3 regions of the Streptomyces sp. NPDC058279 genome follow, and region 2 is predicted to be linked to each of the others. Evidence: riboswitches for the same ligand, from Rfam matches in the RefSeq annotation. Region 2 holds a riboswitch; each other region holds the start of a gene.
What was found. A riboswitch is a leader RNA that binds a small molecule or an ion and turns the genes downstream of it on or off. The one in region 2 is predicted to bind thiamine pyrophosphate.
Positions count from the first base shown of each region.

Region 1: it holds a riboswitch for thiamine pyrophosphate, as region 2 does, so the genes downstream of both, thiO (glycine oxidase ThiO) here and thiC (phosphomethylpyrimidine synthase ThiC) in region 2, are expected to answer to the same signal.
Region 3: it holds a riboswitch for thiamine pyrophosphate, as region 2 does, so the genes downstream of both, ACFVXJ_RS22365 (thiamine ABC transporter substrate binding subunit) here and thiC (phosphomethylpyrimidine synthase ThiC) in region 2, are expected to answer to the same signal.

Region 1 is NZ_JBHVYA010000002.1:111,741-114,987, forward strand. Features, by position in the region: gene ACFVXJ_RS05260 (NAD(P)/FAD-dependent oxidoreductase) at 1-1,212, opposite strand, end outside; TPP riboswitch at 1,304-1,416, shown strand; gene thiO (glycine oxidase ThiO) at 1,414-2,595, shown strand; gene thiS (sulfur carrier protein ThiS) at 2,592-2,792, shown strand; gene ACFVXJ_RS05275 (thiazole synthase) at 2,796-3,247, shown strand, end outside.
Region 2 is NZ_JBHVYA010000004.1:304,491-307,737, reverse strand. Features, by position in the region: gene thiC (phosphomethylpyrimidine synthase ThiC) at 1-1,550, opposite strand, end outside; TPP riboswitch at 1,544-1,691, opposite strand; gene ACFVXJ_RS11180 (YibE/F family protein) at 1,774-3,180, shown strand.
Region 3 is NZ_JBHVYA010000012.1:89,867-93,113, forward strand. Features, by position in the region: gene ACFVXJ_RS22360 (ABC transporter permease) at 1-199, opposite strand, end outside; gene ACFVXJ_RS22365 (thiamine ABC transporter substrate binding subunit) at 283-1,380, opposite strand; TPP riboswitch at 1,467-1,576, opposite strand; gene rlmN (23S rRNA (adenine(2503)-C(2))-methyltransferase RlmN) at 1,654-2,766, opposite strand; gene ACFVXJ_RS22375 (phosphatidate cytidylyltransferase) at 2,927-3,247, opposite strand, start outside.

The DNA of each region.
Region 1 (3,247 bases), on a different contig from region 2:
CTTGAGCGGGGTGTCGGAGTCGGAGACCGCCGCCGCGGAGACCGCCGTGCCGGCCTCGATCAGGCGGCGCCCCTGCGCCAGGTCCCGGGGCCGCCCCACCGCCAGGACCGCCACCAGCGCCCCGCCGCGCAGCCAGCACACCGACCACGACGGGCCGGCCGGATCGCCGCGCCACACCATCTCGTCCGCCCCGCCGTGGTGTCCCGCGTACTGCACGAACCGCCCGAACTGCTCCGACCAGAAGTACGGCACCGGGTCGTAGGGCTCGGTCTCCACCGCCTCCCCCGCGACCACGTTCGCCGCGACCACCCTCGGGCCCTGGAGCGCGTTGTCCCAGTGGTGGACCAGCAGCCGCTGCCCGTACCGCGCCGAGGGGAACGACGCGCAGTCCCCGACCGCGTACACGCCCGGCACGGAGGTCCGCAGCCGGGAGTCGGCGGTGACCGACCCGTCCGCGCCCAGCTCGACCCCGGATCCGGCCAGCCAGTCCGTCGCCGGCCGCGCCCCGACGCCGACGACGACCGCGCCCGCCTCCAGCGTCCGCCCGTCCGCCAGATGGACCCGGCCCTCCTCCACGGACGCCACCCGGGCCCCGGTCAGCAGTTCCGCGCCCGCCTCGGCGTACCAGCGCCCCATCGGCTCGGCGACCTCCGCCGGCACGGCACCGGCCAGCACCCGCTCCGCCGCCTCGACCACGGTCACCGGGCAGCCCGCCTCCCGGGCCGCCGTCGCGAACTCCGCGCCGATCCACCCGGCGCCGACCACCACCACCGGCGGCGCCGCCGCGAGCACCGGCCGCAGCCGGGTCGCGTCGTCCAGCGTGCGCAGCAGGTGCACGCCGGGGACCCCGTCGGAGCCGGGCAGGGTCAGCGGGCGGGCGCCGGTCGCCAGGACGAGGACGTCGTACGGGACCGGGCCCGCCTCGGTGTCCACGACGCGCGCTTCGGCCCGTAGCCCGGTGACCTCGACGCCGAGCCGCAGGCCGATGCCGAGGGCCTCGAAGTCCACGTCGAAGGCGGAGCCCTCGGCCTTGCCGAGCAGCACCGCCTTGGACAGCGGGGGCCGGTCGTAGGGCTGGTGGGGTTCGGCTCCCAGCAGCGTCACGGGGCCGGTGAAGCCCTGTTCCCGCAGGGCGACCGCGGTCTGCACCCCGGCCATTCCGGCACCGACGATGACGACGCCGCTCTGAGTCTGTTCCGTCTGCTCGCTCACGCGGCCCACCCTAATCTTCTGACGTTTCATCAGGAACATGCCCGGGGGAGGCAGCCTTACCCGGCGTGCGCGGCGGGGTTAGTCTGGCCACCGTACCTATCGCGGGAGTCCGGACGCACCGGGCTGAGAGGGAGGCTGGCCGGCCTCCGACCGTACGAACCTGATCCGGGTCATGCCGGCGAAGGGAGGGGCTGGACGCCCATGCACTCGTCTCGGAGGGGATCCCCGAAGGGGTCCGACGTCCTCGTCATCGGGGGCGGCATCATCGGCCTGGTCACCGCCTGGCGCGCCGCCCGGCGCGGACTGCGGACCGTACTGGCCGACCCGGCCCCCGGCGGCGGCGCCGCCCAGGTCGCGGCCGGCATGCTCGCCGCCGTCACCGAGCTGCACTACGGCGAGGAGACCCTGCTCGGGCTCAATGTCGCCTCCGCCGCCCGCTACCCGGAGTTCGCCGCCGAACTCGCCGAGGCGAGCGGCGGCATGGACATCGGCTACCGGGCCTGCGGCACCCTCGCCGTCGCGCTCGACGCCGACGACCGCCTCCACCTGCGGGAGCTGCACGCCCTCCAGCGCCGCTGCGGGCTGGACTCACAGTGGCTGACCGGCCGCGAGTGTCGCCGCCTGGAGCCCATGCTGGCCCCGGGCGTACGCGGCGGGCTGCGGGTCGACGGCGACCACCAGGTCGATCCGCGCCGCCTGACGGCCGCGCTGCTGGCCGCCTGCGAACGCGCCGGTGTGGCCGTGCACCGGGCGGTCGCCGCCCGGCTCCTCGTCTCCGGCGACCGGGCCGCCGGCGCCCTGCTCGACGACGGTACGGAGCTCCGCGCCGGCCAGACGGTCCTGGCGGCGGGCTCGCTCTCGGGGCGGTTGCCCGGGGTGCCGCCGGAGGTGGCGGTCCCGGTGCGGCCGGTGAAGGGCCAGGTGCTGCGGCTGACGGTGCCCGCCCCGTACGCGCCGTTCCTGTCCCGGACCGTACGGGCGGTCGTGCGCGGCAGCCACGTCTACCTCGTGCCGCGGGAGAACGGCGAACTCGTCGTCGGCGCGACCAGCGAGGAGCTGGGCTGGGACACCACCGTCACCGCCGGCGGGGTCTACGAGCTGCTGCGCGACGCCCACGAGCTGGTGCCGGGCATCACCGAACTGCCACTGACCGAGACCCGGGCCGGGCTGCGGCCCGGCTCCCCCGACAACGCCCCGCTGCTGGGGCCGACCGCGCTTCCCGGTCTGCACCTGGCGACGGGGCACTACCGCAACGGGGTGCTGCTGACCCCGCTCACCGGCGACGTGATGGCGGAGCTGCTGGCCACCGGCACGCTGCCGGAGATCGCCCGCCCCTTCACCCCGCGCCGGTTCACCGAGGCACGTCAGGAGTCGTACGCATGACCATCTCCGTCAACGGCGAGCCGCGCGAGGTCGCGGCCGGCACCACGCTCGACGCGGTGGTCGCCGGCTTGACCGTGGCCTCCAAGGGGGTCGCCGCGGCCCTCAACGAGACGGTCGTGCCGCGCGGGCGGTGGCCGCACACCCTGCTGGACGACGGCGACCGGGTCGAGGTCCTGACCGCGGTGCAGGGAGGCTGACCCATGGCGGACGACGTCTTCACCCTCGGCGGCCGGAGCTTCGCCTCCCGCCTGATCATGGGCACGGGCGGCGCCCCGAGCCTGGACGTGCTGGAGCGCGCGCTGGTCGCCTCCGGTACGGAACTCACGACCGTCGCCATGCGCCGGCTGGACCCGACGGTCCAGGGCTCGGTGCTGTCGGTGCTGGACAAGCTCGGCATCGCGGTGCTGCCGAACACGGCGGGCTGCTTCACGGCGGGCGAGGCCGTGTTGACGGCGCGCCTGGCCCGGGAGGCGCTGGGCACGGACTGGATCAAGCTGGAGGTCGTCGCGGACGAACGCACCCTGCTGCCGGACGGCGTCGAGCTGCTGGACGCCGCCGAGATCCTGGTCGACGACGGCTTCACGGTGCTGCCGTACACGAACGACGACCCGGTGCTGGCCCGGAAGCTGGAGGACGTGGGCTGCGCGGCGAT
Region 2 (3,247 bases):
GCCAGGTTGAACTGGTCCTCCCAGCGGAACTCGAACCGGGCGTCCGACAGGGCGTCGTCCCACTCCTGAGCTCCGGGGTGGCCTTTCGCCAGGTCAGCAGCGTGCGCCGCGATCTTGTAAGTGATGACGCCGGTCTTCACGTCGTCCCGGTTGGGCAGACCCAGATGCTCCTTGGGCGTGACGTAGCAGAGCATCGCGGTGCCCCACCAGGCGATCATCGCCGCGCCGATGCCCGAGGTGATGTGGTCGTACGCGGGTGCGACGTCCGTGGTCAGCGGCCCGAGGGTGTAGAACGGCGCCTCCTCGCAGATCTCCTGCTGGAGGTCGATGTTCTCCTTGATCTTGTGCATCGGGACGTGGCCCGGGCCCTCGATCATCGTCTGGACGTTGTGCCGCTTGGCGATCGTGTTCAGCTCGCCCAGCGTCTTCAACTCCGCGAACTGCGCGGCGTCGTTGGCGTCGGCGATGGAACCGGGGCGCAGTCCGTCGCCCAGCGAGTAGGTGACGTCGTACGTCGCGAGGATCTCGCAGAGCTCCTCGAAGTTCGTGTAGAGGAAGTTCTCCTTGTGGTGGGCGAGGCACCACGCGGCCATGATCGAGCCGCCGCGGGAGACGATGCCGGTCTTGCGCCGGGCAGTCAGCGGGACGTACGGCAACAGCACGCCGGCGTGCACCGTCATGTAGTCGACGCCCTGCTCGGCCTGCTCGATGACCGTGTCCTTGTAGATCTCCCACGTCAGCTCTTCGGCGCGGCCGTCGACCTTTTCGAGCGCCTGGTAGAGGGGAACGGTGCCGATCGGGACCGGGGAGTTGCGGAGCACCCACTCGCGCGTCGTGTGGATGTTGCGACCGGTGGAGAGGTCCATGACCGTGTCGGCGCCCCACTTGGTCGCCCAGGTCATCTTGTCGACCTCCTCCTCGATGGAGGAGGTGACCGCGGAGTTGCCGATGTTGGCGTTGACCTTCACCAGGAACCGCTTGCCGATGATCATCGGCTCGATCTCCGGGTGGTTGACGTTGGCCGGAAGCACGGCGCGACCTGCGGCGATCTCCTCGCGGACGACCTCCGGGGAGACGTTCTCGCGGATCGCCACGTACTCCATTTCCGGGGTGATCTCGCCCCGGCGGGCGTACGCGAGCTGGGTGACCGCCGCGCCGCCCCGGCCGCGGCGGGGCTGGCGCGGGCGACCCGGGAAGACCGCGTCGAGGTTCTTGAGGCCACCGCGCGGCGAGGTGTGCTTGATGCCGTCGTCCTCGGGGCGCACGGGACGGCCCGCGTACTCCTCGGTGTCCCCCCGCCCGATGATCCAGTTCTCCCGGAGCGCGGGAAGACCCCGGCGGACGTCGGTCTCGATCTGCGGGTCGGTGTACGGACCGGACGTGTCGTAGAGCGTCACGTCCTTGCCGTTGGTGAGGTGGACCTGGCGGACCGGCACCCGGATGTCGGGCCGGGAGCCCGCCACATATCCCTTGTGCCAGCCCGGCTCGCGCCCGGTCTGGCCGTCGGCGTCCTGGCTGACGGCAGGCGTGCGTGCATCCTGAATGGTCATGAGACCTATCTCCCTACGCCGGCATTACCCGGTAACAGGTTCGGCGGTCGACGCAGCCTCCTCCCGTACCCGCCGTTTCGGCGTGCGTACGGTGATCAGCGCCCTCTCAGCCCGGTGCTCCGAGCTCCCGCGTTGTGCAAAGTAGCCCCCACGCTAGCGTCATCTGTGGCGTGCTGAACAGTGGGCCCCCCTCATCTCTTGCGATGATCGGTCGGTGACGTCCTTGCCGCAACCTCCCATCAGTCCCCCCGAGCCCCCGGGTCACACCGACCACGGACACACGCACCACGGACATGCCGACGAATCCGCACACGCGCCCTCCCCCCGGTCCGCGCACGGCCATTCCCACAGCCATGGGCACGGCCCGGCGGCTCCTGTCTCCCTGCACCTGCGCAAGGTCATCGCCGCCGTATTGATCCCCTTCGCGGCCGCCGTCTTCGTCGGGATGGTGGTGCTCTGGCCGGGCGGAGCCCCCGCGCACGAGCGGACCGGTGTCGGGTTCGACCGGCAAACCCAACAGGGCAAGGTCGTCTCGTTGGCGAGTGTGGACTGCAAGTCCGTCAACGCCTCGCAGGTTCCACCCACGGGCGACACGTCGACCCCTTCGGGGCGCGAGGCCACGGCGGAACAGACCGGTGCGTGCAAAAAGGCGACCGTCGAGGTCGGTACCGGCCCGGACAAGGGCCGCACCTTCGTGGAGATCGTCCAGCCGGGAGCCCCGCGGCAGTTGTCGAACGGCCAAGAGGTGGTGGTGGCCTACGCGCCGGACGCCCCACGGGACCTCCAGTACTCGGTCATCGACCTGAACCGGAAGCTCCCGTTGGCCTTGCTGGCCGGTATCTTCGCCATCGCCGTCGTCGTGGTCGGCCGGATGCGCGGCGTGTTCGCCCTGGTGGCACTGGTCGTCAGCTTCGGCGTGCTGACGCTGTTCATCCTCCCGGCGATCCTGCAGGGCTCCAATCCGCTGGTCGTAGCCGTCATCGGGGCCAGCGCGATCATGCTGATCGCGCTCTACATGTGTCACGGCCTGACGGCACGCACCTCGGTCGCCGTTCTCGGCACGCTGGCGTCGCTGGTGCTGATCGGTCTGTTGGGTTCGCTCTTCATCGGATGGGGGTTCCTCAGTGGCAACACCGATGACAACACGGGACTGATCCACGGCCTGTATCCCGACATCGACCTGAGCGGTCTGTTGCTGGCGGGGGTGATCATCGGATCCCTCGGCGTGCTCGACGACGTGACGGTCACCCAGACGTCGGCGGTCTGGGAGCTGCACCAAGCCGATCCCACCATGGGATCACGTGCCTTGTACCGAGCCGCCATCAGGATCGGACGCGACCACATCGCCTCCGTGGTCAACACCCTGGTGCTCGCCTACGCCGGCGCGGCGCTCCCCTTGCTCCTTCTCTTCTCCATCGCGAACAGCAGCATGGGTGCGGTGGCCAACAGTGAGTTGGTCGCCGAGGAGATCGTCAGGACATTGGTCGGCTCCATCGGGCTCGTGGCCTCCGTACCGGTGACCACCGCCCTGGCGGCGCTGGTGGTTTCCGCCGACCGGCCGGGGGACCCGAGCACCACCCCGGCCGCGAAGCCCTCACGCGGTGGCCGAGGGCGTCGGCGCAAGCGCTGACCGGAGCCGAGCGGAGCCGAGCCGGGCCGGCGTGAGGGGGCCGGGTGGGGGCGGTCGGAGTCAGTCC
Region 3 (3,247 bases), on a different contig from region 2:
GCGCGATCAGCAGCGTGAGCCCGGTCGAGGCGAGTGCCTGCCAAGTGGTGAACCACAGCACGTCGGCGATGTCGGGCCGGGCGAGCACCTCGGCGATCCGGCCGAACTGCCAACCCTCGTCGGTCTTGAGCCCGCGCCCGACGATCGCGGCGACGGGATAGGCGAAGAACAGCCCGAAGAAGACGAGCGGGACGGCCATCAGGGCGAGCCTGACGGCCGTGGCCCGCCCGCGCTCCCGCCCCGCGGGGACGGGAGCGGGGGCCGCGGGAGCGCTCCGGCGTGCTACTTCACGACGAGCGAGGACCATGCCTTGACCCACTGCTCACGGTTCTTGGCGATGACGTCCGGCGCGACGTTCTCCGGCTTGTCGATCACCACTCCGTGCTTCGTGAACACCTCCGGCAGCTTGGCGTCCTTGACCACCGGGTCCACGAACATCTGGAGCGGCATGTCCTCCTGGAACTTCTTGCTCACCAGGAAATCGAGGAGCGCCTTGCCGCCCGCCTCGTTCTTCGCGCCCTTGAGCAGGCCGGCGAACTCGATCTGGCGGAAGCAGGTGCCGGTGGCGACGCCCGTCGGCGCCTCGGCCGGCTGCGGGTCGGCGTAGAGAACCTCGGCCGGCGGGCTGGAGGCGTAGGAGACGACCAGCGGCCGGTCGCCCTTGGCCTTCTTGCCGCCGGCGGAGCCGGAGAACCGCTCGTTGTACGCCTGTTCCCAGCCGTCGACGACCTCGACGCCGTTGGCCTTGAGCTTGCTCCAGTAGTCCTTCCAGCCTTCGTCGCCGTACTTGCCGACGGAGGCGAGGAGGAAGCCGAGGCCGGGCGAGGAGGTCGCGGCGTTCTCGGTGACCAGCAGGTTCTTGTACTCGGGCTTGATCAGGTCGTCCAGCGTCTGCGGCGGGGCGAGCTTCTTGTCCGCGAAATACTGCTTGTCGTAGTTGACGCAGATGTCGCCGGAGTCCACCGGGGTGACCCGGTGCTGCCGGTCGAGCACGTACTCGGGCTTGACGTCGCCGAGGCCCTTGGCCTCGTAGGGCGTGAAGATGCCGTTGTCGAGGGCGCGGGAGAGCAGCGTGTTGTCCACGCCGAAGAAGACGTCGCCGCGCGGCGAGCCCTTGGTGAGGATCTCCTGGTTGAGCGCGGCGCCGGCGTCCCCGGACTTCAGCACCTTGACGGTGTAGCCGCTCTGCTGCTCGAACTCCTTGAGGACCGGCTCGCTCACGGCGAAGGAGTCGTGGGAGACGAGGGTGACGGTCTTGGACTTCGGCGCGTCGCTCGCGCCCGCGGCCTTGTCCTTGGCATCGCCGCCGCAGGCGCTGAGCGTCGTGACGCCCAGCGCGGTCGCGAGCAGCGCGCCCGCGAACTTCTTGGTGGTGCTCACTGGTGAATTCCTCCTGGGATGTCCAGGAGAAGACGCGGCCCTGCCCGGCGCTCCATGCGAGCGGTCGCCGGGCAGGGCGCAACAGCTTGAGTGAATGACCGAACTTCCTACCCCGAATGACCGGGGCGAGGTTCAGAGGGTCTGCGGATGACGGTTACCGCACTCTCAGCGCTGTGGCGCTCCCCTGTCGGAATATGCAATTGGTTCGGCCACAGGGTACCCCGTGGCCGATCCGGCCCCCAGGAGAGTCCGCCCGGGGCGGGCGGGGCGGGGTCAGCGCTCGGACGCGGCCAGCTGACCGCAGGCGCCGTCGATCTCCTGGCCGCGGGTGTCTCGTACGGTCACCGGGACGCCGTGCCGGGCGATCGCCTCGACGAACGCCTTCTCGTCCTCGGGCCGCGAGGCGGTCCACTTCGAGCCGGGCGTCGGGTTCAGCGGGATCAGGTTGACGTGGACCCGCTTGCCCTTGAGCAGCCTGCCGAGCAGGTCACCGCGCCACGCCTGGTCGTTGATGTCCCGGATCAGGGCGTACTCGATCGAGACGCGGCGGCCGGACTTCTCGGCGTACTCCCAGGCCGCGTCCAGCACCTCGCGCACCTTCCAGCGGGTGTTCACCGGCACCAAGGTGTCGCGCAGCTCGTCGTCGGGCGCGTGCAGCGAGACGGCGAGACGGCACTTGAAGCCCTCGTCGGCGAAGCGCAACATGGCCGGGACCAGGCCGACGGTGGAGACGGTGATGCCGCGCTGCGACAGGCCGAGGCCGTCGGGCTCCGGGTCGGTCAGCCGGCGGATCGAGCCGACGACGCGGTTGTAGTTGGCGAGCGGCTCGCCCATCCCCATGAAGACGATGTTCGACAGTCGGGCCGGTCCTCCGGGGACCTCGCCGTCGCGCAGGGCGCGCATGCCGTCGACGATCTGGTGCACGATCTCGGCGGTCGACAGGTTGCGGTCCAGCCCGGCCTGGCCGGTGGCGCAGAACGGGCAGTTCATGCCGCAGCCGGCCTGGGAGGAGATGCACATGGTGACCCGGTCGGGGTAGCGCATCAGCACGGACTCCACCAGGGTGCCGTCGTGCAGCTTCCACAGGGTCTTGCGGGTGGTGTCCTCGTCGCAGGAGATGTGCCGCACGACGCTCATCAGGTCGGGCAGCAGCTCCTGGCGGAGCCGCTCCCGCGAGGCCGCCGGGATGTCGGTCCACTCGGCGGGGTCGTGCGCGTACCGCGCGAAGTAGTGCTGTGAGAGCTGCTTGGCCCGGAACGGCTTCTCGCCGATCGCGGCGACCGCCTCGCGGCGTTCGGCCGGGGTCATGTCGGCGAGGTGCCGGGGCGGCTTCTTCGCTCCGCGAGGGGCGACGAAAGTGAGCTCTCCCGGAACGGGGCGGGCCATGGCGGGTACTCCTTGTAAGACGAAAGGCGCGCCGCAGAAGCAGCGCGCCTTTCAAGAGTAACCGCCCGGACCCACCCGAAGCCTTCGCGTGTACGTCGCCGCAGCTCAGCGGGGCCGCACTGGTGAAAAACCCGCGGGTCGGAGCCCCCGGGGGCGGGTATCAGCCGGTGCCGACGAACGCGGCGAGCAGCAGCCACACCACCGGGGCGGTCGGCAGCAGCGAGTCGAGCCGGTCCATGATGCCGCCGTGACCGGGGAGCAGGGTGCCCATGTCCTTGATGCCCAGGTCCCGCTTGATCATCGACTCGCCGAGGTCGCCCAGGGTGGCGCTGACCGCGACGGCCAGCCCCAGCAGCAGGCCCTGCCACCATTCGCCGTCGTGGATGAGGAACTCCATGCACAGCGCGCCCGCCGCCATCGCGAACGCCACCGCGCCGGCCAGGCCCTCCCGGGTCTTGCCGGGGCTGATGCGCGGGGCGAG